Regions from separate parts of the Devosia beringensis genome, predicted to be linked through region 1. Evidence: predicted binding sites of a transcription regulator. Region 1 holds the regulator's gene; the other holds the start of a gene.

The links. The regulator HrcA, encoded in region 1, represses chaperone genes, less so after heat shock. The targets are predictions, from matches to a motif close to GTTAGCACTCNCNNNNNGNGAGTGCTAAC.
Positions count from the first base shown of each region.
Region 2: a site for HrcA is predicted at 10,213-10,241, ahead of GDR53_RS04070 (co-chaperone GroES). Genes of this name have one in related genera too.

Region 1 covers NZ_CP045422.1:1,808,083-1,822,999, forward strand. Annotated here, with positions in the region: gene hemW (radical SAM family heme chaperone HemW) at 1-608, opposite strand, end outside; gene GDR53_RS08810 (non-canonical purine NTP pyrophosphatase) at 598-1,239, opposite strand; gene GDR53_RS08815 (hypothetical protein) at 1,236-1,409, opposite strand; gene rph (ribonuclease PH) at 1,406-2,122, opposite strand; gene hrcA (heat-inducible transcriptional repressor HrcA) at 2,262-3,332, shown strand; gene grpE (nucleotide exchange factor GrpE) at 3,459-4,055, shown strand; gene pncA (bifunctional nicotinamidase/pyrazinamidase) at 4,197-4,832, opposite strand; gene pabB (aminodeoxychorismate synthase component I) at 4,854-6,626, opposite strand; gene GDR53_RS08845 (hypothetical protein) at 6,756-7,088, shown strand; gene dnaK (molecular chaperone DnaK) at 7,337-9,250, shown strand; gene GDR53_RS08855 (hypothetical protein) at 9,332-9,793, shown strand; gene GDR53_RS08860 (alpha/beta hydrolase) at 10,159-11,211, shown strand; gene dnaJ (molecular chaperone DnaJ) at 11,444-12,580, shown strand; gene GDR53_RS08870 (VOC family protein) at 12,693-13,100, opposite strand; gene GDR53_RS08875 (NADPH-dependent FMN reductase) at 13,211-13,756, shown strand; gene GDR53_RS08880 (histidine phosphatase family protein) at 13,760-14,365, shown strand; gene GDR53_RS08885 (hypothetical protein) at 14,362-14,580, opposite strand; gene pyrF (orotidine-5'-phosphate decarboxylase) at 14,714-14,917, shown strand, end outside.
Region 2 covers NZ_CP045422.1:817,551-832,467, reverse strand. Annotated here, with positions in the region: gene GDR53_RS04120 (DNA-3-methyladenine glycosylase I) at 1-475, shown strand, start outside; gene GDR53_RS04115 (hypothetical protein) at 846-1,106, shown strand; gene hisS (histidine--tRNA ligase) at 1,564-3,060, shown strand; gene GDR53_RS04105 (ATP phosphoribosyltransferase regulatory subunit) at 3,057-4,121, shown strand; gene hisG (ATP phosphoribosyltransferase) at 4,118-4,825, shown strand; gene GDR53_RS04095 (glycosyltransferase family 2 protein) at 4,898-6,121, shown strand; gene GDR53_RS04090 (TSUP family transporter) at 6,128-6,877, shown strand; gene GDR53_RS04085 (BrnA antitoxin family protein) at 6,887-7,123, opposite strand; gene GDR53_RS04080 (EF-hand domain-containing protein) at 7,232-7,954, opposite strand; gene groL (chaperonin GroEL) at 8,186-9,832, opposite strand; gene GDR53_RS04070 (co-chaperone GroES) at 9,881-10,171, opposite strand; gene GDR53_RS04065 (DUF427 domain-containing protein) at 10,353-10,715, shown strand; gene GDR53_RS04060 (hypothetical protein) at 10,806-10,997, shown strand; gene GDR53_RS04055 (DMT family transporter) at 11,178-12,038, shown strand; gene GDR53_RS04050 (sigma-54-dependent transcriptional regulator) at 12,046-13,476, opposite strand; gene GDR53_RS04045 (ROK family transcriptional regulator) at 13,651-14,856, shown strand.

The DNA of each region.
Region 1 (14,917 bases):
GTGCCCTGCTCGATGGTGAGCTGGTAGAGGCTGATATGGCCCTGCGCCATCCACAGCGCTTCCTTGAGCTCGTCTTCCCAATCTTCCAGCGTCTGGCGCGGCCTTGCATAGATCAGGTCAAAGCTGGAGCGCTCGAAGACGGACTGGGCGACGCGCACGGCAGCCACGGCCTCCTCGACGGAATGGCGCCGGCCCAGTTCGGCCAGGGGGCCCGGGCGCAGCGACTGTACGCCAAGGGACACGCGGTTGACGCCGGCGGCGCGGAAACCGCGGAAGCGGTCGACCTCGACGCTGGTCGGATTGGCCTCAAGGGTGATCTCGGCCTGCGGCTCGACGGTCCAGTGCTTGGCAATGGCGTCGATGATGCGGGCCGTGCTCGACGGCGACATCAGCGAGGGCGTGCCACCGCCGAAAAAGATCGACTGCACGACGCGGCCGGGTGCCAGCTGGGCGGCATAGGCAATTTCGCGCTCATAGGCGGCGACATAGCCTTCCTCGTCGAAGGCGCCGCGATGGACGTGGCTATTGAAGTCGCAATAGGGGCATTTGGCCGCGCAGAAGGGCCAGTGCACATAGACCCCGAACAGATCGTTGGGGTTATTTTTCAATCTGGGCCTCGTAGAACTGCGCAAAGGCGCGGGCGCGGTGGCTGAGGCCGGACTGGCCGGGGGCCCAGGAATGCTTCATCTCCGCCGGCATCTGGCCAAAGGTGATGTCAAAACCCTTGGGCATGAAGACCGGGTCATAGCCATGGCCGACCGTGCCACGGGGCGGCCAGACCAGGGTGCCCTCGATTTTGCCGACATAGAGCACGTCGCGGCCATCGGGATGGGCCAGGCACATGGTGGCATTGAACGAGGCGCTGCGCAGGCCCGGCGAGGTGGCATTGGCGGCCTGCAGCGCATCTTCGACCCGCTTCATGGCGTGGTTGAAATCGCGCGGCACGCCGGCCCAGTCGGCGGTATAGACGCCCGGATCGCCATTGAGCGCATCGACGCAGAGCCCCGAATCATCGCTGAGCGCCAAGAGGCCGGTGGCCTGGGCGGCAGCATGGGCTTTGAGCCGGGCATTTTCTGCAAAGGTCGTGCCGGTCTCTTCCGGCTCGGGCAGGCCGAGTTCGCCGGCCGAAACGATGTCGAGACCAAAGGGCTCAAACAGCTCGCGGAATTCGGTGAGCTTGCCCGCATTGTGGGTGGCCAGCACCAGCCGATCGCCCGAACGCAGGCGCGGCAGGCTCATTTGCCGCTGCCCATCTTGGAAGTGCCCATGCCGGCATTCTTGGGCTTGGCATCGAGCGCGCGGGCTACGTCGCGCCAGAGGGCGCAGTTTTCCGGCGAGGCCTGGCGCGAGGCGCTGGCCTGGTGGGGGGCGGTTTTGCCGGCGACGAGTTTTTTGAACCAGGTGATCATGCTGCCAGGGCTGCCTGCTGGAGAAGGGTAAGGTCGGCAATGCCCTGTTCGGCCAGGGTCATCAGAGAATTGAGTTCGTCGCGGCTGAAGGGGGCCTGTTCGGCCGTGCCCTGGATCTCGACGAACTTGCCGCTGCCGGTCATGACGAAATTGGCGTCGGTATGGGCCTCGACATCCTCGAGATAGTCGAGGTCGAGCACCGGGGCGCCGCGATAGATGCCGCAGGAGACGGCGGCGACCGAATCACGCAGCGGGTTGGAGCGGGTGAGCTTGCGCTCCTCCATCCACTTGATGGCGTCGACCAGCGCCACATAGGCGCCGGTAATGGCGGCGGTGCGGGTGCCGCCATCGGCCTCGAGCACGTCGCAGTCGAGCGTGATCTGGGCTTCGCCCAAAGCCTGCATGTCGACCACGGCACGGAGGCTGCGGCCGATCAGGCGCTGGATTTCCTGGGTGCGGCCGGTCTGCTTGCCGGCGGTGGCCTCGCGGCGGTTGCGACTGCCGGTGGCGCGGGGCAGCATGCCATATTCGGCGGTGACCCAGCCCTGGCCCTTGCCGCGCAGCCAGCCTGGCAGGCTGGTTTCCACCGAAGCGGTGACCAGTACCTTGGTATTGCCGAACGAGACGAGGCAGGAGCCCTCCGCCTTCATGGCGACGTTGCGTTCGATCACGACGGCGCGCAGCTGGTTGGGTTGACGTCCGGAAGGCCGCATCAGTTTTCCACTTGGCAATTGCTGTTAACCGCCTCTTAACCCTCCTTGAGCCGGCTCACAAGCCGCGGGCGCTTGGCGGATGGCAGCAATGCGCCTAAATGAGTGACCACAGTTAAAGCGGACGATTTTAGCAAAAACCATGAGCCAGCTGCCGCAAGACTTTCTGAGCGTGCTCAATGCCCGCAGCCAGGACATTTTTCGCCGCATCGTCGAGCGCTATCTCGATACCGGCGCGCCGGTGGGCTCGCGCGACCTTTCCAGAATGCTGCAGGGCGGGCTGTCGCCGGCCTCGGTGCGCAATGTCATGGCCGATCTCGAAGATCTCGGGCTGATCGCGGCGCCGCATACTTCGGCGGGCCGGGCGCCGACCCAGGAGGGGTTGCGGTTTTTCGTCGATGCCATGCTCGAAGTGGGCGCGGTCAATGAAAGCGAGCGCAGCCAGATCGCCCAGTCGATCCAGGGTCAGAAGGGCCAGGTCGAAGACGTGCTCACCGAAGCCAGCCAGCTGCTCAGCGGCCTCAGCCATGGCGCCGGGGTGGTGATCGCCACCAAGGCCGACATGGTGTTGCGGCATCTCGAATTCGTGCGACTCGATTCGACCCGGGCCATGGCGATCCTGGTCGGTCAGGACGGGCAGGTGGAAAACCGCATCATGGAGACCCCGCCCGGGCTCACCGCCAGCGCGCTGACCCAGGCCGGCAATTTCATTGCCCATCACGTGGTGGGGCGGACCCTGGCCGAAGCACGCAAGGTGCTGGCGGCGCAGCGGGCCGAACAGCGGGCCGAGCTCGACGAGCTGACGCAGAAGCTGGTCGATGCCGGCATTGCCACGCTGAGCCAGAGCTCGCCCTCCAGCGCGCCGACGGTGATCGTGCGCGGCCGGGCGAACCTCCTCAACGACACCATGGCATCAGACGAATTGCTACGCATGCGGCAATTGTTCGACGAGCTCGAAAGCAAGGACGGGCTGCTTGAGCTGCTCGGCGATGCCGACAAGGCGCAGGGCGTGCGCATCTTCATCGGTTCGGAGAACAAGCTGTTTTCCCTGTCGGGCTCCTCGGTGATCCTGAGCCCCTACAAGGATGCCAATGACAAGGTGGTGGGCGTGCTGGGGGTGATCGGGCCGACACGGCTCAACTATGCGCGCATCGTGCCGGTGGTGGATTACACCGCCCATGTCATCACCGCGATGATGGCCCGCAAGCACTGATCGGGGGCCCCGGCAGGGGCGAGGGTCACCGGCGCGGGGCAGGCATCGGCGCAGGCAGGGTTGAAATCACCCCGATATTAGCCGATATGCGGATCAAATCCTTTGGTATGTGCGGAAACAGCAATGATGAGCGACGAGAACGCCGCCTCAGGCGAAGTGCCTGAAGTCGAAGTCCCGGTTGAAGAGACCGATGATAACATCGAGAGCATCGATCCGACCGTGGCCCTGCGGGCGGAAAACAGCGAGCTCAAGGACCGCGTGCTGCGCACCGTTGCCGAGATGGAAAACCTGCGCAAGCGTACCGAGCGCGAAGTCAACGATACGCGCAGCTATGCCATTGCCGGCTTTGCCCGCGACATGCTGAGCGCCACCGATGCGCTGAGCCGGGCGCTGATGATGCTGCCGCCCGAGGCCCGCGATTCTGGCGACGCCACGACCAAGACGCTGATCGAAGGCATCGAGATGGCCGAGCGCGAAATGCAGCGCCTGCTGGCCAAGCATGGCGTCAAGCCGATCGAGGCCGAAGGGCAGAAATTCGACCCGCACCGGCATCAGGCCATGTTCGAGGTTCCCGATCCCAGCAAGCCCGAGGGCACGGTGGTGCAGGTGGTGCAGGCCGGCTTTGCCATTGGCGACCGCATCCTGCGCCCCGCCATGGTGGGCGTCGCCAAGGGCGGCCCGAGCCACGCCCCGGCCGACGAGGCGATCGACAAGAGTGTCTGATTTGGCGCTGCCATTCGGCCGCAGCCCTCATGGCCTTTTCGGCTAAGATCCTTCCGCCGGAAGGATTTTACGGCGGTGCCGCCGCTTCGACGTTTCACGTGAATCCCCGCACCAGCGGGGATTTTCGTTTTGGGGGGCGGCTTAGCCCAGAATATCCCTGCTCATCACGCGCTCGACACCGGCCTCTGCCATGTCGGCCCAGGCCCGGGCGAGGCTGCCTTCATTGTCGATGGCCCGCGTGGCATCCTCGATGACGGTGACGTCAAAGCCGGCAGCAGCGCCGTCGATGGCGGTCCAGCCAACGCAGAAATCGGTGGCCAGCCCCACGATATAGAGCCGGCCGATATCGCGCTCATTGAGGTAGCCGGCCAGACCCGTCAGGGTCTCCCGATCGGCTTCCTGGAAGCCGGAATAGGAATCGATGGCGCGGTTATAGCCCTTGCGCAGGATCAGCTGGGCTTGCGGGATATCGAGATCGGCCGAGAGCGCCGCGCCATGGCTATTCCAGACGCAGTGGTCGGGCCAGAGCACCTGGCTGCCATAGGGCAGTTGCACGGTCTCGAAGGGGGCCTTGCCGGGATGCTGGCTGGCAAAGGAGATGTGGTCGGCCGGGTGCCAGTCCTGGGTGCAGACGACATGGGTGAACTTTTTGGCCAGGGCATTGATCAGCGGCACCACGGCGTCGCCATCGGCCACCGCCAGACTGCCGCCGGGCAGGAAGTCATATTGCACATCGACGACGACCAGCAGGTCGCTCGGGGAAATCTGCAGCGTCATCGGGCCATACTCCAGCTCAAATCAGGGTTGCACCCATTGTGCCGGCAGCAGGCCGCGCACGGAATTGCCCAGCCAGACTGCCTCGGCGCCGGCAAGGTCGGCAAGCGTCAAAACCGCCTCGGCCGCCCGGCCGGTGGCCAAGAGCTCGGCGCGCAGCGTGCCGGGCAGCAGGCCCGATGCCAGAGGGGGGGTCAGCAGCATGCCGTCCCGCTCGACAAACAGACTGGTGATCGAGCCCTCGGTCAGCTCGCCGCGCTCGTTGAGAAAGACCACCTCGTCCACCCCATGGGTGGCATGGGCGCGCTGGCGCGGGGTGTCATAGAAATCGCGGTTGGTGGTCTTGTGCGCCAGCCAGAGGCTCTGGCTGTCGAGGCGGTCATCGGCGATCATGAAGCGGAAGACCGGCGGATTGGGCGGCAGCGGCATGGCGGTCAGCGCCGGACCCTGGGCGTCGAGGGTCAGTCGGACGCGCATGGGCTGGGTGAAGGCCTGCCTGTCGAGCAGTGTCTCGATGCCGGCAAGGTCACAGGCCAAGCCGAAATAGGCGGCCGAGGCTGCCAGCCGGTCGAGGTGGCGCTGGCGCAGGGCGTAGCCCTCAGCTGGTGTCCAGAGCAGGGTTTCGATCAGGGTGACCGGGTCGGCGGGGTCGGTGAAGAAGGCCATTTTGAGCAAAGCCTCGCGATACTCGTCTTCGGCAGTGGAGTCGGCGACGATACCACCGCCAATGCCGATGCGGCCCTTGCCTGTCTCGTCGATGACCGCGGTGCGGATGGCGACGTTGAATTGAAGGTCGCCACTGGGCGCCACATAGCCGATCGAGCCGGTATAGACGCCGCGCGGACCGGCCTCGACATCATGGATGATTTCCATGGCGCGCAGCTTGGGCGCGCCGGTGATGGAGCCACAGGGGAAGAGGTTTTCCAGCAGGGCCGTGGTGCCGATGCCGGGACGGGCCGTCGCGGTAATGCCCGAGGTCAGGGTGTGGAGGGTACGGTAGGTTTCGACGGTGAAGAGGTCGGTGACTTTCACCGAGCCGATCTCCGCAATGCGGCCCAGGTCATTGCGCAGCAGATCGGTGATCATGAGGTTTTCAGCGCGGTTCTTGGGGTCGGCGGCCAGGGCGGCGCGGCCCGCCGCGTCCTCGGCAAGGCTGCGGCCGCGCTTGAGCGTGCCCTTCATCGGCCTTGCGCTCAACCTGTCCCCGTGACGGGCGACGAAGAGTTCGGGCGAGCGCGACAGGATCCAGTGACTGCCGGTATTGAGCAGGGCGCCAAAGGCCGCCTTCTGCTGGCGCACCAAAGCGGCGTAAAGCGCGACTGGATCGCCCTCGAGGCGAAAATCGGCGGGGAAGGTGAGGTTGACCTGATAGGTGTCGCCCGCCGCGATCAGGGCTTTGACCCGGGCGAAGGCCTTGGCATATTGCGCCAGGCTGAGGCTGGGCACGATATCGCGGGCATGGCCGGTGCGGGTGCCGACAAGATCGACCAGATAGGCGGCGACGGCGGCGGCATCAAGCCGCTGCGGGGCATCATAGAGGCCGAACCAGAGCAGGGGTGTCTCGCTGGATGCTGACAGCAGCGGGATGAGACGCTCTTCAAAAGCAAAGCCGGCCTCATAGGCGAGGTAACCGGCGGCCCAGAGGCCCTGGCGCTGGGCGTCCTCCAGCCGGGCCAGCGCGGCGCGCACACCATCGGCGTCATGGGCCGCGATCACGTCGCTTGGGGCGGTGAACAGCAGGCTGGTCGCGCCGGGGTTGAGCGTATCGTGCAGCAGGATGGAGCCGGGCGTGAACATGGCGTGGTTCTAGGGCTTCGCAGGGGCAAAGAAAAGTGCGCCGCCGCGCGGCGGCATCTTGATTAATTCCTGCCGCTGAAGATAGTGCGGTGCCGGCCGCCGATGCGCCCGGCTTTGGGGACATTTGTCATGAATACCTTCCTGAAGGGCAGCCTTGCCGCCCTCGTGCTGCTGGCTGGCGCCGTGCCCGCCTGGGCCGAAACCGTCGAGTTCACACTGATCAATGACAGCAGCCAGTCGCTGCATTATTTCTACACCAATCCGAGCAATATGGAGGAGTGGGGCGAGGACCTGCTCGGTGAGGACGGCACGCTGGAGCCGGGCGAGCAGGGCGTCGTTACCATCGGCGATGGCTCGGACCAGTGTGAGTATGATTTCCGCTTCGAGACCGGCGAGGGCGCCGTGCTTGAGGTGATGGCCATCGATATCTGTTCGCTCAACAGCTATACGCTGCAGGACTAGGCGTGACGGGGGACCGGCGCCCGCCGGTTCCCCAGTGCCGTCGATTTCGCCCAGAGCCCCCGCAAAGCGGCGCCAGGCGGCAAATGTGCCCTATGAGCGCTTGAAGCCGTACGGGGACCCCCCTATATACCCGACAGGCCCGGCAATGGGCGCAATTTCAATTGCAAGGAACCCGGTCCTTCGGGGCCACGGAACTGCCTCGCGAGAGGGGCTCCAGCATGGGTTTGCTGAATAGAGAGGCTAGAGTAATGGCTAAAGTCATCGGTATTGATCTGGGCACCACCAATAGCTGCGTCGCAGTGATGGACGGCGCCAATCCCAAGGTTATCGAAAACGCTGAGGGTGCGCGTACCACCCCCTCCATGGTCGCCTTCTCCAAGGATGGCGAGCGTCTGGTCGGCCAGCCGGCCAAGCGCCAGGCCGTGACCAATCCCGAGGGCACGCTGTTTGCCGTCAAGCGCCTGATCGGTCGTCGCTATGACGACAAGGTCGTGGGCAAGGACAAGAATCTGGTGCCGTTCAAGATCGTGGCCGCCGACAATGGCGATGCCTGGGTCGAGGCATCGGGCGAGAAGTATTCGCCCAGCCAGGTCTCGGCCATGATCCTGCAGAAGATGAAGGAAACCGCCGAAAGCTATCTCGGCGAGTCCGTCACGCAGGCCGTCATCACCGTGCCCGCCTATTTCAACGACAGCCAGCGTCAGGCCACCAAGGATGCCGGCAAGATTGCCGGTCTCGAAGTGCTGCGCATCATCAATGAGCCGACCGCGGCGGCGCTGGCCTATGGCCTCGACAAGAAGAATACCGGCACGATCGCGGTCTATGACCTTGGCGGCGGCACCTTCGACGTCTCGATCCTCGAGATCGGCGACGGCGTGTTCGAGGTGAAGTCGACCAATGGCGACACGTTCCTCGGCGGCGAGGATTTCGATCATCGCCTGGTCGACTATCTGGCCGACGAGTTCAAGAAAGAGCAGGGCATCGACCTGCGCACCGACAAGCTGGCGCTGCAGCGCCTCAAGGAAGCGGCTGAAAAGGCCAAGATCGAGCTCTCGAGCTCGACCCAGACCGAAATCAACCTGCCCTTCATCACTGCCGACGCCTCGGGCCCCAAGCATCTGACGCTCAAGCTGAGCCGCTCGAAGCTTGAAAGCCTGGTCGATGACCTGATCCAGAAGACCATCGAGCCCTGCAAGATGGCCATGAAGGATGCCGGCGTTACTGCCGCGCAGATCGACGAAGTCGTGCTGGTCGGCGGCATGAGCCGCATGCCCAAGGTGCAGGAAATCGTCAAGCAACTGTTCGGCAAGGAGCCCCATAAGGGCGTCAATCCGGACGAAGTCGTGGCGCTGGGCGCGGCCATCCAGGCCGGCGTGCTGCAGGGCGACGTCAAGGACGTGCTGCTGCTTGACGTGACCCCGCTGTCGCTGGGCATCGAGACCCTGGGTGGCGTGTTCACCCGGTTGATCGATCGCAACACGACCATTCCGACCAAGAAGAGCCAGACCTTCTCGACCGCCGAGGACAACCAGAGCGCCGTGACGATCCGGGTGTTCCAGGGCGAGCGCGAAATGGCCGCCAACAACAAGCTGCTGGGCAATTTCGATCTGGCCGGCATTCCCCCCGCACCGCGCGGCGTGCCGCAGGTGGAAGTGACCTTCGACATCGACGCCAATGGCATCGTGCAGGTGTCGGCCAAGGACAAGGGCACCGGCAAGGAGCAGCAGATCCGCATCCAGGCCTCGGGTGGCCTGAGCGACGCCGATATCGAAGCCATGGTCAAGGAAGCCGAGCTCAATGCTGACGCCGACAAGCGCAAGCGCGAAGCGGTGGAAGCCAAGAACCAGGGCGAGAGCCTGATCCACTCGACCGAGAAGTCACTCACCGAATATGCCGACAAGGTTTCGGCCGAGGACAAGGCCGCCATCGAAAGCGCCATTGGCGCGCTCAAGGCGGTGATCGATGGCGACGATGCCGAGGTGATCAAGGAAAAGACCGACGCGCTCGGCCAGGCCGCGATGAAGCTGGGCGAGGCCATGTACAAGGCCAGCCAGGCGGAAGCCGAAGCCAAGGCCAATGGTTCGGACGATGACGGCGATGACGACGTGGTTGACGCCGATTTCGAAGAAGTCAGCGACGACGACGACAAGAAGTCTGCTTAAGCGACATCAATCCACCAGATAAAGGGGTCCGGCAGCAGCCGGGCCCCTTTTGGTTTGAAATAGAAGTGGGTATGGTGATCCATGAACATTCCAGACCCCCAAACTTTCACCGACCCAGACAAGTTGCGCAAGCTGATGGCCAATGCCGTCCGCCTTGGCTACGACGATCTGGCGTTTCAATGCAAAATGCGCATCGCCGAACTGGTGGGCGCCGCCCACAATGAAAGCGCCGTCGAGCGCGAGTTCTGGACCGGCCTGGCCGCGGCCGAAGAACTGCGCACCGCCGACAATGGCCGGGTGACCCGCCTGGTCAAGGTGCGCGCCAAGCACAAGCGCGTCGGCGCCGAAAAGGTGCTGAGCGACCAGATGATGGAAGACGCGCTCAGCGACGGCTTCGACAAGCTGGTCGAGCATGGCCGGGGCGACCTGACCGGCGAAGCCATTGTCATGCGCCATGAAGAAACCTTCAGCGTCGATGTGGTCAATGCAGCGCGCAAGAAGCTGATGGACAAGGGCGTGGCCGTCGCCGACGTGGCCGGCTAAGTCCACTTTTCTATGGCCGCCGGCCTGCGGGCGCGGCCAGGATGGTTCCATCGGGCCGCCAATCGATTCCATGCCTGGCGGCCTGTTGGTCACGCACAGCGCGGCAGATTTTGTCGCCTCAAATCGCGCCGGTGGCGCGATTTACCCGGCAGGAGCTTCCTGCCATCAGAGCACCGCTCTCCCCGGACCGCCAGATCTTCGGCCCCGCGGACAATTGCGAGGGCCGGCTCGGCGTTTCACGTGAATCAGGCCGGTGCGACTGGCGGGGCCGGGTTCGCCATTGCCGCAAATTCATCATGATTGAGCCCAATTGCGGGCCGGTTCCCCCTGTCCAAAGGGGGCACCGCAACCGACAAGGCGTGCCCATGACCGACAGCATTCCCGCCCCGGGCGATCCGCAGGAATCGATCGGCCGACTTGCCGAACTGATCGGCGGCGATCCGACCGCCGGGCTCGACGCCGACATGAAGGCGGTACTCGATATGCTGACGCAACTTGGCGCGCAGCGGCTGGAACAGTTGACCCCCGCGGCAGCCAGAGCGCAGCCAGGCCTGCCCGATGCGGTGAAGGCCCTGATGGCGGTGGCGGGAACCGTCGCCGACGATGATGGCGTCGCCAGCGCGGACGTGACCATCAACAGCGCGGCGGGCGACCTGGCGGCGCGGCTCTACCGGCCAGGCGAGCTGTTGCCGCGCCTCAATCCAATGGTCCTCTATTTCCATGGCGGCGGCTTTGTCACCGGCGATCTCGACAGCCATGACGGCTCGGCCCGCGCCCTGGCGCGTCGGACAGGCGCCATCGTGCTGTCGGTGGGCTATCGCCTGGCGCCCGAGCATGCCTGGCCTGCAGCCCATGACGATGCCTGGACCGCGTGGACCTGGCTGGGTGATCAGGCCCATCGCCTGGGCGGGGATCCGCGCCGGGTGGCTGTGGCCGGCGAGGATGCTGGCGCCAATCTGGCCCTGCAAGTGGCGCTGCGTGCGCGCGATGGCCGCGGCCACCGGCCCCTTCATCAGGCGCTGATCCATCCCATGGCCGGGACCGATTTCAGCATGCCCTCCTATGGCGAGACGCTGCGGACGCTGCCGGTGGACATGCCGGCCATGCGCTGGCGGCTGCGGCAGATCTTTGCCGATGGCCTGCCCGAAGACGAGCCGCTGCTCAATCTGGCGACGCGTCACGACCTGGCAGGCCTCGCGCCGGCCAGCATTATCCTGGCGCGGATCGACCCGCTGCGCTCGGAGGGCGAACTGCTGGCGGCGGCGTTGCAGCGGGCAGGGGTGCCGGTCAGCTGCACGATTTATGAGGGCGTGACGCAGGGATTTTTTGGGCTGGGCCAGATCGTTACCAAGGCGCTGTTTGCCCAGGCCGAACTGGCCGACGCCCTGGCGCGGGCCTTTGCACCACCGGCGCGTTAGCCAAAGCCTGCTCAGCCATGTTGAAGACGGCGCGCGCTCTTGCTACAGAGCGGGGAATTGGTTGGCCCTCTGGCCCCGGCACGACTGGCGTTGCCCAAAGTTGCCTTCCGGGGCGGTGAATGGCAGTGATGTGCCCGCGCCCCCTTGCGGGCCGCGGGGTCGATGGCCATCTAGGGGCTAGATTTGGTCGGGCGCGCCTGTCGCGACCGGCAATGCATTGGAGACGTGCTTCTTGTCAAAACGCGATTTCTACGAAGTGCTCGGCGTCGACAAGGGCGCCGATGACGCTGCGCTCAAGAGCGCCTATCGCAAGCTTGCCATGGCCCATCACCCGGACCGCAATCCGGGCAATGACGCGGCCGAGGCCAAGTTCAAGGAAATCAGCGAGGCCTATGACACGCTCAAGGATGGCCAGAAGCGGGCCGCCTATGACCGGTTCGGCCATGCCGCCTTCGAAAATGGTGGCGGCCGCGGCCCGGCTGGCTTCGGGCCCGAATTCACATCCTCGATGTCCGATATCTTCGACGATATCTTCGGCGACTTCATGGGTGGCGGTGGCGGCCGGCGCGGTGGCGGCGGCGCGGCCAAGCTGCGCGGCAGCGACCTGCGCTATAATCTTGAAATCAGCCTGGAAGAAAGCTTTGAGGGCCGTACCGTCGAAATCGACGTGCCGACCCTGGTGGGCTGCACGACCTGCGAGGGCTCGGGTGCCAAGCCGGGCACCGGCACCCATACCTGCCGTCAGTGCAATGGCCATGGCAAAGTACGCGCGGCACAGGGCTTTTTCACCATCGAGCGGACCTGCCCGGTCTGCCAGGGCCGCGGCCAGATGATGGACCAGCCCTGTACCGATTGCGGTGGCCAGGGCCGCCGCCAGGAAAACCGCACGCTCAGCGTCGATATTCCCCAAGGCATCGAGGACGGCACCCGTATCCGCCTGGCCAATGAGGGCGAGGCGGGGCTACGCGGGGGCCCGCCGGGCGATCTTTACATCTTCATCTCGCTACGGCCGCATGACCTGTTCCAGCGCGATGGCGCCGATCTCTTCGCCCGCGTGCCTATCGCCATGACCACCGCCGCCTTGGGCGGCGAGTTCGAAGTGCCGACCCTTGACGGCGCCCGGGCCAAGGTCAAGGTGGCCGCCGGCACCCAGCCGGGGCAGCGGGTGCGGCTCAAGGGCAAGGGCATGCCGGTGCTCCGATCCAAGGATGTCGGTGACCTCTATGTGCAGCTCGATATCGAGACGCCGCAGGCGCTCAGCCGCAGGCAGCGCGAACTGCTCGAGGAATTTGCCAAGCTCGAAACCCAGGAAACCAACCCGACCTCGGGCGGCTTCTTCGACAAGCTCAAGAAGATGTTTGAGGCTTGAGGCGGAAACGAAATCGCTCCGGTGGAGCGATTTCCCGCATCAAGGCCATGAGAGCTAGGCTCGAATGGTACGACGCTTTCGCGCATGCCGGCCCCTTGCTTCTCAAAGGCCTTCACGCCCCCTGCTGCGGGCTGAACTCCATCCAGAAATATTCCCAGACATGGCCGTCGAGATCGGCGATGGAGCGGCCATACATGAAGCCGTGGTCCTGCGCCTCGCGCACCTCGGTGCCACCCACCTTCAGCGCCGTTTCGGCGATGGCGTCCACGGCGGCACGACTGTCGCGCGACAAGGCGTAAAGCGCCTGGGTATGGGTCTTGGGATCAGGGATAGGCAGCGGCGAGAAGGCCAGGAACTTCTCATGCGTCAGCAGCATGAAATAGATGGTCTCGCTGAACACGATGCAGGCGCCGTCCTCGTTGCTGAACTGGGCATTATGGTCAAAACCGATGGCCTTGTAATAGGCCATGGATGCCGGCAGGTCGCGCACCGGGATATTGACGAAGATCGAAGCGGCCATTGATTGTCTCCCTATGGTGGCAAGCTGCCGAATGATCGCCGGCTCGCCATTTATCTTGCAGCGACGCGCCAGTCGGGTCAATTTCGACGCTTCGGCAACAGGAATGCAAGATGAAGACCGCATTGACGCTTTCGGGCTCCATCCGCAAGGGCTCGCAGAACCGCAAATTGCAGGCCCATATGGGCCGCCAGCTCGACGCCGCCGGGGTCGCCGTCACCGCGCTCGACCTGGGCGATTTCGACCTGCCTATCTTCAACGAGGATCTCGAGGCCGACAATGTGCCCGCTGCGGCTGTCCGGCTGGCAGCGCTGTGGCGCAGCCACGACATCGTCTTCATCGCCACGCCCGAATATAATGGCGGGGTGCCGCCGCTGCTAGTCAATGCCATCACCTGGATCAGCCGGCAGAAGCCGAGCCCGTTCCGCCACGCCATCTTTGGCATTGGCGGGGTCAGCTCGGGCAAATATGGCACCATCTGGTCGCTCAGCCACCTGCGCGAATCGCTGACCAAGGTGGGCGCCCTGGTGGTGCCGACGCTGCTGGGCATCGGCCCGGCCGAGGAGGCGTTTGACGTCAACGGCGATTTTCTCGAGCCGGCGATCATCCGCAAGGTCGAGCAGATGGTGCATGAACTGACCCATTTCAGCCGGGGCTGAGTCATGCGCGCGCTCTATGTGACCCATCCGCAGGTAGAAATGGATGCCCAGATCCCGGTACCGCTCTGGCGCCTGTCCGAACTGGGTCGGCAGCGGGCAGAGGCCTTTGCCGCGCGCGGCGTGGTGCCGGCGGGGGCGATGATCTTTACCAGCCGCGAGACCAAGGCCATGGAGCTGGCCGATATCCTCGCCGCTGCTACCGGCACGCCGGTGCTGAGCGACCACCTGATGGGCGAGAATGACCGCAGCGCCACGGGCTTTCTGCCGCCGAGCCTGTTCGAAGCCATGGCGGACCGGTTCTTTGCCGAACCCGAGGTGAGTGCCGAGGGCTGGGAAAGGGCGGTGGACGCCCAACGGCGCATTGTCGACACCGTCACCACCGCCCTGGCCAGCGTGCCGCCCGACGTGCCGGCCGTGTTCTGTGGCCATGGCGCGGTGGGCACGCTGCTCAAATGTCACCTGGCCGGACGGCCCATCGCGCGCAGCGAAGACCAGAGCCGGCACGCCAACAAAGGCGGCGGCAACTGCTTTGCCTTTGACCTCGATCCAGCGCGCCTGAGCGGCGAATGGCAGGCCATGGAAGATTTTGCGCCAGGCTGGTTTGGCTAGGTTTTAGGCGAGGGCGCCTCGATCTCGGCCGCGGCCAGTTCAGCCGAGAGGGCCCGCACCGCGGCGACAGCCTCGCGCTCGGCATCGGCCAGCGTGGTGCCGAACGGCACAACCATGCCCAGCCGGCGGTTCGGATCATCGGACCAGACGACATGCACATAGGACGTGTTGTTGGTCAGGTCGTGATTGAGGTGGGTGAGCAACAGCTTGGACATCAGCAATATCCTGTGGTGGCAATGGGCAGAGGATAGGCCCGGCCGGCATCGAGTGACAAGATTGCCGCCGCCAGTTGCGGCGCGGCAGCAAATCCACTAGGTGCAAGCCATCAAACACATCGGAGGGAAGACCATGGCTGGCCAGTTGATCGTGGGTCTGGACGTTTCGTCACGCGCGCGCGCCGAGGAAATCGTGGCGCTGCTGGGCGACAGCGTCGACTTCTACAAGATCGGTTATCAGTGCTTTTATGGTGCCGACGGCTTTGCCCTGGGAAAGGCGCTGCTGGCCGCCGGCAAGAAAGTGTTCTTCGACCTCAAGCTGCTCGATATCGACAAC
Region 2 (14,917 bases), 990 kb from region 1:
GTCCTGGATCACCATCCTGCGCAAACGCGAGAATTTCCGCGCCGCCTTCTTCGGCTTCGACATTGCCCGCGTCGCCGCCATGGACGAAGCCGATATCGAGCGCCTGCTGCAGGACGCCGGTATCATCCGCCACCGCGGCAAGATCGCCGCCACCATCAACAATGCCGCCCGCGCGCTCGAGCTGCAGGCCGAGTTCGGCTCCCTCGCCGCCTATTTCTGGAGCTTCGAGACCCGGCCCGAACATCGACCCGATGACCTGAGCTGGGCCGCCCTGCGCCTCATGGCCCAGACCGATGCCTCCCGTGCGCTGAGCAAGGATCTGCGCAAACGCGGCTTCAAATTTGTCGGCCCCACCACCTGCTATGCCTTCATGCAGGCCATGGGCCTGGTCAACGACCATACCAATGAGTGCTTCTGCCGGACCGATGTCGAAGCCGAACGCACCGCCCTCACGCGTCCCGTGCCGGCGCGCTGACCTTCGGCAACCTGTTGCCATTGCGCAACATTGTTCGCCAAGTGCGACATCCCGCCACACGCCTTCTTGCGAGTCACGAATCCGTGAGCTAGAAGCGCATTGTCCACAACCGCCAACCCGAGGGAGGCAGCTACATGACAGTCAAGTTTGTATCGCTCCATCTGGGTGAAGCCATGCGGCATTGCAGCCGACGCTAGGCGTCGGTTCCCAAGCCCCACTCGGTCATTCTCGTTTCGCGTCGTGACCGTGGACAATCCCAAGCCAACCGATTGATACGCTGAAACCGGGTCGTCTTGCGTCCCCCGGCCAGCCAACGATCACCCACCAACCCAGAAGGCCGGACTGCGTCGCAACGCACCCGGAAATCATAATGTCCAATGCAACCCTTCCCGAGGGCAGCGTCGTGCTGCGCCTTGAATTCTCCATCGCCGACGCTGTCCAGCAGCGCGGCCTGCTCTCCGTTCTGGGCACGGCCATCGCTGCCTGGTGGAACCGGCCCCGCCTGCCGCAGAACCTGCCCAACCACCTGCGGGCCGATATCGGCCTGCCGTTGGATTACGGCCCGCTGCTCTGGTATTCGGTCCCGTCGGTCTCGGCGGTCCCCAGTCTGGACAGGCGGAGACGCCAATGAACTGCCATGGCGGTCGGGGTCCCCCCGGCCGCTGCTTCTGCCGCTTATCCCCGGACCCCAAACCTGTGCGCATAATCATGCCATCGCTCCACACGGCGGCCTGCAGGCGAACAGTGGTGGGGTGAGCCGGGTGGGGGTTTTGCCTCTCCCACAGGTTCCGAGACGGCCGTGCGAGGACGAGCGATCCCCATGCCGCCGAACAGTTCCAATAACTTCGAACCGGCCGCAGGCAAAATCGCTCCGGTGGAGCGATTTTAGGCGAGAAGGCCATGAGAGCTGCGCTCGAATGGCAAGCCCCGAGGCGGTCTTCGTCTCACTATTTTAACTTACCAGAGGCGAAAGCCGCCTCGGGGTCCGCTCCTCTGTGACAACCGCGATGCAGGCGGCGTTTCCGCGCGCCTGTTGTCTCCACCCCTTTGATCGTCTAACAACACGGCGACCGAGCAGGACTGCCAAAATGACCGAAAAAACCAAGCTGATCGCCCCGCGTTTGCCACGCGGTTTTGAAGACCGTACGCCCGGTGACATCGCCGCCGTGGGCGCCATGATAGACACGATCCGGCAAGTCTATGAGCGCTATGGTTTTGATCCGGTCGAAACCCCGCTCCTCGAGTTCACCGAAACCCTCGGCAAGTTCCTGCCCGATACCGACCGGCCCAATGCCGGCGTCTTTTCCCTGCAGGACGATGACGAGCAGTGGATGAGCCTGCGCTACGACCTGACGGCGCCGCTCGCCCGCTATTTCGCCGAGAATTTCGAGACCTTGCCCAAGCCCTATCGCTCCTATCGCCAGGGCTATGTCTTCCGCAACGAAAAGCCCGGCCCCGGCCGCTTCCGCCAGTTCATGCAGTTCGATGCCGATACCGTCGGCGCCGCCAGCCCCGAGGCTGATGCCGAAATGTGCATGATGATGGCCGATGTCATGGATGCGCTGGGCCTGTCGGGCCAGTACATCGTGCGCGTCAACAATCGCAAGGTGCTCGACGGCGTGCTGGCCACCGCCGGCGTCTCCAGCGAGGGGCAAAAGCTCACCGTCTTGCGCGCCATCGACAAGCTCGACAAGTTCGGCCCCGAAGGCGTCCGCCTGCTGCTCGGCGCCGGCCGCAAGGACGAGAGCGGCGACTTCACCAAGGGCGCCGGTCTCACCGAAGACCAGATCGCGCCGCTCCTGGCCTATGTCGCCAGCGGCGAACCGGCTCCCGGCGTCGCCCGCGGCAGCAATGCCCATGTCGTGTCCACCATCAATGCCCTGGCCGGCCTCATCGGCGGCTCGGCCACGGGCCTTGAAGGCGTCCAGGAACTGGCCAGCATTTTCGGTCTCGTCCAGGCCGGCGGCTTTGCCGATCGCGTCGTGCTCGATCCCTCGGTCGTGCGCGGCCTCGAATATTATACCGGCCCGGTCTTTGAGATCGAGCTGACCTTCAAGGTGCAGAACGAAAAGGGCCAGGACGTGGTCTTTGGTTCGGTTGGTGGCGGTGGCCGCTATGATGGCCTCGTCTCCCGCTTCCGCCGCGAACCCGTCCCCGCCACCGGCTTTTCCATCGGCGTCTCGCGTCTGGCCAGCGCCCTCAAGCTCACCGGCAATCTCAACGCCGCCGAGCCGGTGGGCCCGGTCGTCGTCCTCGTCATGGACAAGGACCAGACCCCTGCCTACCAGGCCATGGTTGCCGAGTTGCGCCGCGCCGGTATCCGCGCCGAAATGTTCCTGGGCAATACCAAGAATTTCGGCAAGCAGGTCGCCTATGCCGATAAGCGCAATGCCCCCGCTGTCATCATCGAGGGCAGCCAGGAGCGTGAGCAGGGCATCCTGCAGGTCAAGGATCTGGTCGCCGGCAAGCAGGCTGCCGCCGCCATCACCGACAATGCCGAATGGAAGGCCGCACGCCCCGGCCAGTTCGAGATCAAGCGCGAAGACCTGGTCACCGCCATCCAGACCCTGCTGAGCCAGCCATGACCGGAGCCGGGCTGCGCCGCGCCAATCTCGAAACCCTGGTCGAAGCCCAGGGCGCCACGCGCTCCACACCGCCTTTACTGCTCTCGGCCGATCCCTATTTCGATCTGGCCGGCGAGGAGTTCGGCCGCCGCCTGCTGCTGACCACCGACGCCACGGGTGCTGAACACTGCCTGCGCCCCGATTTCACCCTGCCCATCGTCCAGGCCTATATCGCCGATGGCGTCGGCAAACCGGCCGCCTTTTCCTATCTCGGGCCCATTTTCCGCCAGCGCGATACCGGCGCCGCCGAATTCGATCAGGCCGGCATTGAGCTCTTGGCCCAGCCCGATGGCGATATCGCGCTCGATCAGGTGCTGACCTTTGCCCGCGCCGCCGCCTCCATCTTCGGCGTCGCGCCTCAGATCCGCCTCGGTGGCGTTGGCCTCTTCGAGGGTCTGCTGGCCCAGGCCGACATGCCCGATGCCTGGCGCCCCCGCATCCGCAACCGCTTCGGCCATACCGAGGCGCTCGACCGCCTGCTGACCCGCCTCGAAGCCGCCCCCGATCTGGCGCGCGAGGCCCAGCCGAGCCGCGACGACCTGATCGAGGATGTCACGGCCCAGATGGTCGCGGCCGGTCTCAGCCTTTCCGAAGGCCGCACCCCCGACGAGATCGCCGACCGCTATCTAGAACAGCAGGCGCTCGACGCTGCCCATGTCCCGCCGACCACGCTCAAGCTGCTGCGCGACTATCTCGCCATTTCCGGTCCCGTGCTGCAGGCCCTGACCCAGGTCGAGGCCCTGGCGCAAAGCCACAGGCTGATGCTGGGGGCGCCCATCCGCGCCATCCGCCGTCATCTCAATGGCCTGGGCGAAGCCAAGGTCAGCTTTGACGCCAGCTTTTCGCCCCGGCTCGATTACTATACCGGCATTGTCTTTGAACTGACTGGCCCGGGTGGCGAGGTCCTTGCCTCGGGCGGTCAATATGATCGCCTGCTCGAACGCCTCGGCGCCAGGGCTCCCATCGCGGCCTCCGGCTGCTCGGTCTGGGTCGATCGCCTTGAAGCTGAGGTCACCCCATGACTGGCATTACCCTGGCCGTTCCCTCCAAGGGGCGCCTTGAAGAACTCACCCGCGACTGGTTCGCCCAAAAGGGCATGACGATCACCCGCCCGGGCGGCGCGCGCTCCTATCTCGGCGCCATCGACGGCCAGCCCGACATCACCGTGCGCTTCTTTCCCGCCTCCGAAATTGCCCGCGAACTGATCCGCGGCAGCATCGATATCGGCGTCACCGGGCTCGATCTCGTCCACGAGACCAGCGAGGCCGGCCCGGCCAGCGTCTCCATCGCCAGCAAGCTCGATTTCGGCAGGGCCGATTGCGTCGTCGCCGTGCCCGAGGCCTGGATCGACGTCACCCATATGCACGATCTGGCCGATGTCGCTTCCGACTTCCGTGCTCGCCACGGCCGCTGGCTGCGCATCGCCACCAAATATATCACCATCACCCGCCAGCATTTCGCCAAAGCCGGCATCGCCGAATACCGCACGGTGGAAAGCCTGGGCGCCACCGAGGCGGCACCGGCCTCGGGCGTGGCCGATATTGTCGTCGACATCACCACCACAGGCTCCACCCTGGCCGCCAATGGCCTGCGCGTGCTCGAGGATGGCATCATGCTGCACAGCCAGGCCTGTCTCGTCGTCTCGCGCACCGCCGACTGGTCGCCCGAGCGCCGTGCCACGCTCGACCATCTGCTCGCCCGCATCGGCGTAACGTCCGGCCTCTGAAGTCGGCGGGGACGCCATTGCAACAGGCGTACGATTCGCGGCACAAGGGACCAAAATGGCCTGGGGGGCGCCGTGGCTGAGCAAGTTGAACTGACCATCCTGATGCCGTGCCTTGACGAAGCCGAGACCCTGGCCATCTGCATTGCCAAGGCCCGCAGCTTCCTCGCCATCAGCGGCATTGAAGGCGAAATTCTCATCGCCGACAACGGCTCGACTGACGGTTCCCTTGCCATTGCCGAGGCGGCCGGCGCTCGTGTTGTGCCCATTGCGCAGCGCGGCTATGGCGCCGCCCTGGCCGGGGGCATCGCCGCGGCTCGCGGGCGCTACATCATCATGGGCGATGCCGACGACAGCTACGACTTCTCCCACCTCGACGCCTTCATGACCCAGCTGCGCGCCGGCGCCGATCTGGTCATGGGCAACCGCTTTGCCGGCGGCATCGCGCCCGGCGCCATGCCCTGGCATCATCGCTATATCGGCAATCCGGTGCTCAGCACCCTGGGCCGGCGCTTCTTCCATACCCCGATCAGCGATTTCCACTGCGGCCTGCGCGGCTTTTCGCGCGAGGCCATTGTCAGCCTCAATCTGCGCACCATCGGCATGGAATTCGCCTCCGAAATGGTGGTCAAGGCCACCCTGGCCCAGCTCGACGTGCGCGAAGTGCCCACGACCCTGGCCAAGGACGGTCGCTCGCGCCCGCCCCATCTGCGCTCCTTCCGCGATGGCTGGCGCCATCTGCGCTTCCTGCTGCTGTTCTCGCCGCGCTGGCTGTTTCTCTATCCCGGATTTGTCCTGCTCTGGCTGGGGCTGATCGTCGGCGGCATTCTGCTGCCCGGCCCCGCCCGCATTGGCGGCGTCAGCTTTGACGTGCACACCTTCCTGATTGCCGCGCTCTGCATCATCGTCGGCCTGCAGTCGATTTCCTTTGCCATCATCGGCCGCCGGTTCGCCTCCCGCTACGGCTTCATCCCCCGCTCGGGCAGCTACGATCGCCTGCTCGAGGCCCTGACCCTCGAGCGCATCCTGCTGGTGGCCGTGCTACTCATGCTCAGCGGCTTGACGGCGCTGTTCTGGGGCGTTGGCGAATGGGCCGCGCGCGATTTCGGCGACCTCAATCCCAGCATCACCATGCGGCCGGTGATTGTCGCCCTCACCGCTTTGGTCTCCGGCTTCCAGCTGATGATGAGCGGCTTCATGTCCTCCATGATCAATATCCCCATCTACGAGCGGCGCATTGCCGACATGCCCGCGCCCGATGACCCCATGCAGCGCCGCCGCCAACAGGATCGGACCTGACCCTCTATGCTTGAACCTCTGGTTTTGCTGGCTCTGGCCGCTGTCGGCCTGCTGGCCGGCTTTGTTGACGCCATCGCCGGTGGCGGCGGCATGATTGCCTTGCCCGCTCTGCTGGCGGCGGGTCTGCCGCCCGTGGCAGCCCTGGCCACCAACAAGCTGCAGGGCTCCATCGGCACGGCCATGGCGGCGGTCACTTTCTGGCGGCGCGGCTATGTCTCGCTGCAGGCCCTGCTGCCGGCCATCCTGCTGACCTTTGCCGGTAGCTTTGCCGGTGCGCTGGTCGTCAAGCAGCTCGATACCAGCCTGCTCAACATCGCCGTGCCGATCGCGCTGATCGGCATTGCACTCTACTTCCTGTTTGCGCCCAACCTGTCCGATGTCGACAAGGTGGCCCGGCTGCCCTTCGCGCGCTTCGTGCCGCTGCTGGGCTTTGCCATCGGTTTTTACGACGGCATCTTTGGTCCGGGCACCGGCTCCTTTTTCACCATCGGCTTTGTTCTGCTGTTCGGCTTGGGCCTGACCCGCGCCTCGGGCAATACCAAGGTCCTCAATCTGGTGTCGAACCTGGCCGCTTTGGCCATCTTCATACCGTCCGGCGACGTGGTCTGGCCGGCAGCCATGGCCATGGCCGTGGGCCAGCTGCTGGGCGGCTATATCGGCGCCCGCACCGGCATTCGCTTCGGCGCCAGATTGATCCGGCCGCTGGTTGTCGTGATCTCGATCGCGCTGGCCCTGCGGCTGCTGATCTTCCGTTAAAGCCAGGACCTATTCGGCATCGAGCCCGGCTGACGCGCGCAAAGCGGCATTGATGCGCTCCTGCCAGCCCGGGCCGTCCTCCTGGAAGTGCTCGAGCACCGCCCGGTCCAGCCGCAGCGTAACCATGTCCTTGCCTTCCGGAATGGCCTTGGGTTTGGGCGCGGCAGCGACCGGCTTGCTGGTGGCAGCCTTGAAGGCGGCTTCCGCCTGGTCCATCGCGCTGCCGGTTCGTCTTGGTGGTCGCATTCCTCTAGTCCTTTGAATTGGCCATTCTGGCCGCGGGCGCGGTCCGCGACACCGATTGCACCAGACAGCGTCCGCAATGGGGCAGGGGCGCATGCGCCCCCGCCAGGCTTATGCCGCCGCGCTGAAGACGGCGGCCAGCTGCTCGAGCAGCGTCTGCTGCTGGCTGGCCTTGTAGGCAATCTGCGCGGTCGCCAGCAGGCTGGCGCTGGTGGTCGTATCGTCTTCTTCCGCGTCGTCCGAGGCCGGGGGCGGTCCTCCGGGCGGCGGACCGCCTGGCGGTGGGCCGGAAGCCTGCTGGCTGCCGGTGCTGCTGGCGCTGTCCTGCAGGGCGGTCTTGACCGCATCCAGGAAGCTCGAGCTTTCCGTTTCGGTGATCGAGCCGTCGCCATTGCCGTCGATCATGTCGAACAGCTTCTGCAGGTTCTCGTCACTGATCGCGCCGGCGCCCTCGTCGTCCCCCAGTTCGGCCAGGGTCACGGCGCCGTCGCCATCGCTGTCGGTCGCCGCGAAGATGTCGGCATTGCTTGGCCCGGCCAGCTGCTGGGTCATGAACGCCATCGACTGGCCCTGCTCGGCCATCTTCGTGTCGAAGATATCTTTTTCGCTGCTGGTGACGCTGCCGCCACCATCGCCATCCATGGCGGAAAACAGGGCTTCTGCCCTTTTGTTGGCTTGGGCGCTCGACGCATCCTTGGGCGCGTTGAGCTTGATCTCGTCCAGCGTCAGGCTGTTGTCGCTATTGCTGTCCAGGCTGGCAAAGCTTGGTGGCTTGAAGGCAGTGCGCATCAGCTGGGAGGCTGACTGGGCGCCGATGCCGCTGGTTGTTGACATTCCACTCCTTGGCGGTTGCAGCCGAGGGAACTCGGCCATCACAACAGAGTGCGCAACATGGTTAATCCGGTCTTAACATTTGCCCGGTCAGCCCGCGCCATAGCAAGTTTAATGTGCCGGTAAGGTTTGCCGGAGCTCAGGACAAGAAAAAGGCGCGATGTTGCCACCGCGCCTTTTCCATGGAGTTCGTGACTGGGAAGTAACGAACTCCAAACTCTGTGGAGGGCTGGACTAGAAGTCCATGCCACCCATGCCGCCCATGCCGCCACCGCCGCCGCCGCCCATCTGGGGAGCCGCATCCTTGGGAGCCTCGACGATGAGGGCTTCCGTGGTGATCAGCAGCGAGGCAACCGAAGCTGCGTCCTGCAGGGCGGTGCGAACCACCTTCACCGGATCGATGACGCCAAGGGCGACCAGGTCGCCATACTCGCCCGTTGCGGCATTGTAGCCGAATGTGATCGAGCTGTTCTCGAGGATCTTGCCGACAACCACGGAGCCTTCGGCACCGGCATTGTTGGCGATCGTGCGGACAGGCTCCTGCAGCGCGCGCTTGACGATGGCAATGCCGGCGTCCTGATCGGCATTGATGCCCTTGGACTTCATGGAAGCCGAAGCACGCAGCAGCGCGACGCCACCACCGGCAACGATGCCTTCTTCAACGGCGGCGCGGGTTGCGTTCAGCGCGTCGTCGACGCGGTCCTTGCGCTCCTTGACTTCGACTTCCGTCGAGCCGCCGACCTTGATCACCGCAACGCCACCGGCCAGCTTGGCCAGACGTTCCTGCAGCTTTTCCTTGTCGTAGTCCGAAGTGGTCTCTTCGATCTGCGCCTTGATCTGGCCAACGCGGCCCTGGATGTCTTCCTTGGTGCCAGCGCCATCAACGATGGTGGTGGTTTCCTTGGTGATTTCCACGCGCTTGGCAGTGCCCAGCATGTCGATGGTCACGTTCTCGAGCTTGATGCCGAGATCTTCCGAGATCACCTGGCCACCGGTCAGGATGGCGATGTCTTCGAGCATTGCCTTGCGGCGATCGCCGAAGCCTGGTGCCTTGACGGCAGCAACCTTGAGGCCGCCACGCAGACGGTTGACGACCAGGGTCGCCAGGGCTTCGCCGTCGATGTCTTCGGCAATGATCAGCAGCGGACGCTGGCTCTGCACGACTGCTTCGAGGATCGGCAGCATGGCCTGCAGGTTGCTGAGCTTCTTTTCGTGCAGCAGGATGACGGGATCTTCGAGAACCGCAGTCATCTTCTCGGCATTGGTCACGAAGTAGGGCGACAGGTAGCCGCGGTCGAACTGCATGCCTTCGACGACTTCGAGTTCGGTCTCGGCGGTCTTGGCTTCTTCGACGGTGATGACACCCTCGTTGCCGACCTTCTGCATCGCTTCAGCAATCATCTCGCCGATGGCGGTTTCGCCATTTGCCGAAATGGTGCCGACCTGGGCAACTTCGCTCGACGACTTGATCTTGGACGAAGCGGCCTTCAGCGAGGCCACGACTTCTTCGACAGCCATGTCGATGCCGCGCTTCAGATCCATCGGGTTGAAGCCGGCGGCAACAGCCTTGACGCCTTCGACAACAATGGCCTGACCGAGCACGGTCGCGGTGGTGGTGCCGTCGCCGGCAATGTCATTGGTCTTGGAGGCGACCGAACGCAGCAGCTGTGCGCCCAGGTTCTCGAAGCGGTCTTCCAGCTCGATTTCCTTGGCAACGGTCACGCCGTCCTTGGTGATGCGCGGGGCACCGAACGACTTTTCGATAACGACGTTACGACCCTTGGGGCCGAGCGTTACCTTGACCGCGTTGGCCAGGATGTTGACGCCGCGCAACATCTTGTCGCGGGCTTCAGTCGAAAACTTTACTTCTTTGGCAGCCATGTGAGGCGCTCCTTGAAATGGTTGAGGGCGAATGGGGACGCTGAAGGCTTAGCCTTCGACGATGCCCATGATGTCGCTTTCCTTCATGATCAGCAGCTCTTCGCCGTCGACCTTGACCTCGGTGCCGCTCCACTTGCCGAACAGCACGCGGTCGCCGGCCTTGACGTCGGGAACGACGCGCGCGCCGCCTTCGTCACGGGCGCCGGGGCCAACGGCGACGATCACGCCTTCGCTGGGCTTTTCCTTGGCGTTGTCCGGGATGATGATCCCGCCTTTGGTCTTTTCTTCGCCATCGAGGCGGCGGACGACCACGCGGTCGTGCAGGGGACGGAAGCTCATGACTTGCTCCTATAGCAGCATTTGAATGCAATTTTTGAGCTGTTAGCACTCACCATACGAGAGTGCTAACAGGTGCTGGGGATATAGGATTGGGCCCTGTCGGAGTCAAGCGCGGGTGAACTGACTTTGTGCTCGCGCGTTGATAGAGTTCACGCTTCCAAACCATCCATGGCAGGTAATCATGACGCGTCAATGTCTCGACAAGGATATCAGGATCACCCCGGCCACGGGCCGTGTCCACGTCATCTTCGACGGGGCCGAGATCGCCAGCTCCATCAATGCGCTTGAGCTCGATGAGCCCGGTTCGCCGCTGCGGGTTTATTTTCCCCTTGACGATATCCAGCCCGGCATTCTCGAAGAAACCGAGACCCGCACCCATTGTCCTTACAAGGGCGAGGCCTGGTACTGCACCATCAAGACCCTTACAGCCACCGGCACCGACCAGGTCTGGTACTATCCCGATCCGTGCCCGCTGGTCGCCCCCATTGCCGATATGCTGGCCTTCTGGGGTGATCGCATCGAAATCCGCTATTCAAAAGTCTAGCCGCACCGTCCGGGGCAGGGGCCCCGCCCATGGTGCATCTTTTTCGCTCAGCCCCTTCCACGCCGCGCCAAGCTGCGGCATAAGGCATCCATGACCCAGGACAACACACTTCAGATCAAGCTGCGCCTCAAGGGCGGCAGCGGCCCCAATGCCAACTGGCACTGGGAACTTCACGACGCCACCGGCAAGGTGGTCAAGACCGGCAGTGCCGTAGGTCCCGAAAGCAAGGCTTTCACGACCGCCCGCATCGCCAAGGAAAAGCTGGAATCGGCCAAAAACTGATTTCCCGACCCGGCGCGCCAGCCTCTGCTGCGCCGGGCACTGCCGTCCTGCCGCTTTCCGAGCCACGAGCCCGTCGTGTCCCCTTCTGCTTCCGCCACGCCGACCAGCCCCGTGCCCGTCGCGGCCGGTCCCTTACGCGGCATTACGCTAAAAGTGCTTTCGGTCTGCTGCTTCGTGGTCATGGCCACGCTGCTCAAGGCCACCGAAACCATCCCGGCCGGTGAACTGGTCTTCTTCCGCTGCTTTTTCGCCATTCTGCCCGTGGTCGTCTATCTGACGTTCACGCGCCAGCTCCGCACTGCGCTGGTCACCGCCAACCCAATGGGCCATGTGGTCCGCTCCTTTATCGGCGTCACCTCCATGGGCCTGGGCTTTTTCGCCCTGACGCGCTTGCCACTGCCTGAAACCACCGCCATCGGCTATGCGTCGCCGCTGCTTATCGTCGTGTTCAGCGCGCTGCTGCTCAAGGAGCGGGTGCATCTGTTCCGCTGGTCCGCCGTGCTCATCGGCATGCTCGGCGTCGTGATCATCCTCTGGCCGCGCCTCACCCTGTTTTCCGGCGGCACGCCGCTGGGCAATAGCGAAACCGTCGGCGCGATCGCGGCCCTGGGCGCGGCGGTCATGTCGGCCTTTGCCATGATGCAGGTGCGCAAGCTGGTGCAGACCGAACGCACCGAGACCATCGTCATCTATTTCTTCGTCTGCGCCAGCCTGCTCTCGCTGCTGACCATCCCGCTCGGCTGGCAGATGCCGACCCCGCAGCAGGCCGTGCTGCTGGTCTGCGCCGGTTTTGCCGGCGGTATCGGTCAGCTGCTGCTGACCTCATGCTACCGCTATGCCGACATGTCGGTCATTGCCCCGTTTGAATATGTCTCGCTGATCCTGACCATCATTATCGGCCTGGTAGTCTTCGCCGAAGTGCCCACCCTGGCCATGCTGAGCGGCGCGCTGATCATCGTCGCCTCCGGCATCGCTGTCATCCTGCGCGAACACTATCTCGGCCTCGACCGCATCAAGGCCCGCGAAGCTAGTACGCCCTGACCCTGGATCAGCCGGTATGGCTTAGCTCTGCCCAGCCCTGCCGCTTGCGATAGATCGTTGAGGGGCTGATTTCGAGCGCCGCTGCCGCCAGCGAGACATTGCCGCCAAAGCTGGCAATGGCGTCCTCGATGATGCGCTGTTCCTGCTGCCACATCGGCAGGATGGCGGCCCGTCGGTCGCCACGTGACGGTATCTCGGCCGGGGTCGGCAGCCCGCGCGTCTCGATATCGGCCGCTGCCAGCATGGCGGCAGTAATGTCCCCGCCATCGAACATCACCACCAGGCGCCGCACCAGGTTCTGCAGCTGGCGCACATTGCCCTTCCATTCGGCGGCCGACAGCAGGCTGGCGACCTCACTGCTATAATCGCCAAAGCTCTTGTGTTCCTCGGCGGCATAGCGCGTCAGGAAATGCCGGGCCAGCACCATGATGTCGCTCGGGCGCTGCCGCAGCGGCGGCAGGTGGATGGGCAGCACATGCAGCCGGTAAAACAGGTCTTCGCGGAATTTCTTTTCGGCAATCAGCTGCATCGGGTTGCGATTGGTGGCGCAGATCACCCGCACATCCACCCGCCGCACCGCCCCGTCGCCGACCCGGCTGAGCGTTCCGGTCTGCAGAAAGCGCAGCAATTTGCTCTGCAGCGACAGGTCCATTTCCCCGATTTCGTCGAGAAACAGCGTGCCGCCATCGGCCAGTTCGGCCGCGCCCTTGCGGTCTTCATGCGCGCCGGTAAAGGCGCCGCGCGCCACGCCGAACAGTTCGCTCTCCATCAGGTCGCGCGGAATCGCGGCGCAATTGATGGCCACCAGGCGCTTGCCGGCCCGGTGTCCCTTGGCATGCAGCGCCTCGGCGCACACATCCTTGCCGGTGCCGCTTTCCCCGGTGATGAAGACCGGCGCCGACGAGGCGGCGATACGGCCGATCTGCTCATAGACAAACTGCATGGCGCTCGAGGCGCCGATAAAGCCGGCAAAATCGCTCGGACCTGCCGGGATGCGGCCCTCGATGCCCAGCGAGCGGCACTTGCCATGCCGCTGCGCCAGTTCGCCGATCCGCGCCGCCATGATCGGTCCGTTGATCGGCTTGGCCACATAATCATGTGCCCCGGCGCGCATCGCGCCTACCGCGGCCGATACCGAAATCCCGTCCGACAGCGCCACCATCAGCGCCCCGTCCGCCAGCCGCACCAGCCGCAGCACGGCCTCGTCGCTGTGGCTCGCCAGGTCGCCCAGGCTGGAAAGATCGGCCAGGATGATGTCGAATTCGCTGTCGCGCAGCAGCTCTGCGGCCCGCTTGCCGCCCGAGACGACCGTAATGGCAGCGGCCTGGTCGAGGCATTGGGCCAGGGCGTGTGCAACCAGTTGTGCTTGTTCCTGGTCCCGGTCGATCAGCAATAGCCGGCCGCTTGGGTCGCCATCGCTTCGATTCTGCATCGCCATGCGGCCCGGTCCTCACGTCTTCATTGGATGCTTGCCGGATGTCTGACCGCCATCGCGGCGCTTCCGGGTATGAACCGATTGTTTCCCAACAGGGTAAATTTTCCGTTCCGTATTCACGAAAATCAATACTTCATTGGACTTGATTGCAGTCACGCCAGTCGGTTAAGTCACGCCATGCAAAAGAATTCCGAGACGGCCGAATTCAATCCATTGTCTCGCGGCGTTGCTCAGTCTGGTGTGCGCATCACCAATGAGCGGGCCGTGCTGACGCTGATCACGGTGAATCCTGGCGCCTCCAACGCCGATGTCGCCCGGTTGTCGGGTCTGGGTCCCCAGACCACGTCCCGCATCATTGCCGAACTTGAGTCGCGCGGCCTGGTCATGCGTGGCGACGTGCTGCGCGGCCGGCGCGGCCAGCCGGCAACCCCGCTCTTCCTCAATCCACAGGGCGCTGTCTCCATCGGCATTGAAATTGGCTGGCGCCATTATGAGGTGCTGGTCCTCGAAATGTCCGGCAAGACCCTGGCCAGCGTGCGACGCAGCTACCTCTGGCCGGATGCACGCACCATCTTTGGCGATATCGCCGCCGAAGTGGCCACCATTACCTCCGGTCTCACCGATCTGCAGCGGGCCCGACTCGCTGGCATTGGCCTGGCCACGCCGTCCAAGATCGGGCGCAATATCGGCCTGGTGCAGGCGCCTGTTGAGCAGGCGGCTCTGTGGGGCGATATTGATCTGGTCGCCCGCATCGCCGCCGATACCGGCCTGCCGGTGCAGTGGTTCAACGATGGCAATGCCGCCTGCTGGGCTGAAGTCATTGCCCAGCCCTCGCCGCGGCCGCAGGGCTTTGCCTATTTCCAGATCGGCACCTTCGTCGGCGCCGGCCTGGTGGCCAATGGCGAGCTCTGGGAAGGCAATGGCCACGCCGCCAATCTCGGCTCGATGCTGGTTTCCGATGCCCAGGGCCAGCCGACCTTCGTGCATCTGCTGGCCTCCATTACCGCCCTGCAGGATCAGCTGACCGCGGCCGGCATGACCGTGCCCGGCGGTAGCCCCTTCAACTGGGACTGGGCAGCGATGGAGCCGGTGGTGACCCAATGGCTCGACAGTGCCGGCCTGGCGCTGGCCAAGGCCATCGTCAATACCCATGCCGTGCTCGAACTGGACAAGTCGATCATCGACGGCGTCATGCCGCGCCCGATTGTCGAGCGCCTGCTGGAACGCGTGCGGGTGCACCTGGCGGCCCTGCCGACTCTGACGGCCGACCATCCCCCGGTGGAAATGGGCCACCTGGGCGCTTCGGCGGCCGCCAATGGCGCCGCCCAGCTGGTTCTGTTCCAGCGCTTCTTCTCGCGGGCCTGGAAGCTGTTTTCCACCTGAGGACACGCAATTAGCCTTGGAAGAGCCGGCCTGCGGCTTTTGCAGCCCCGTTCACGGTGCT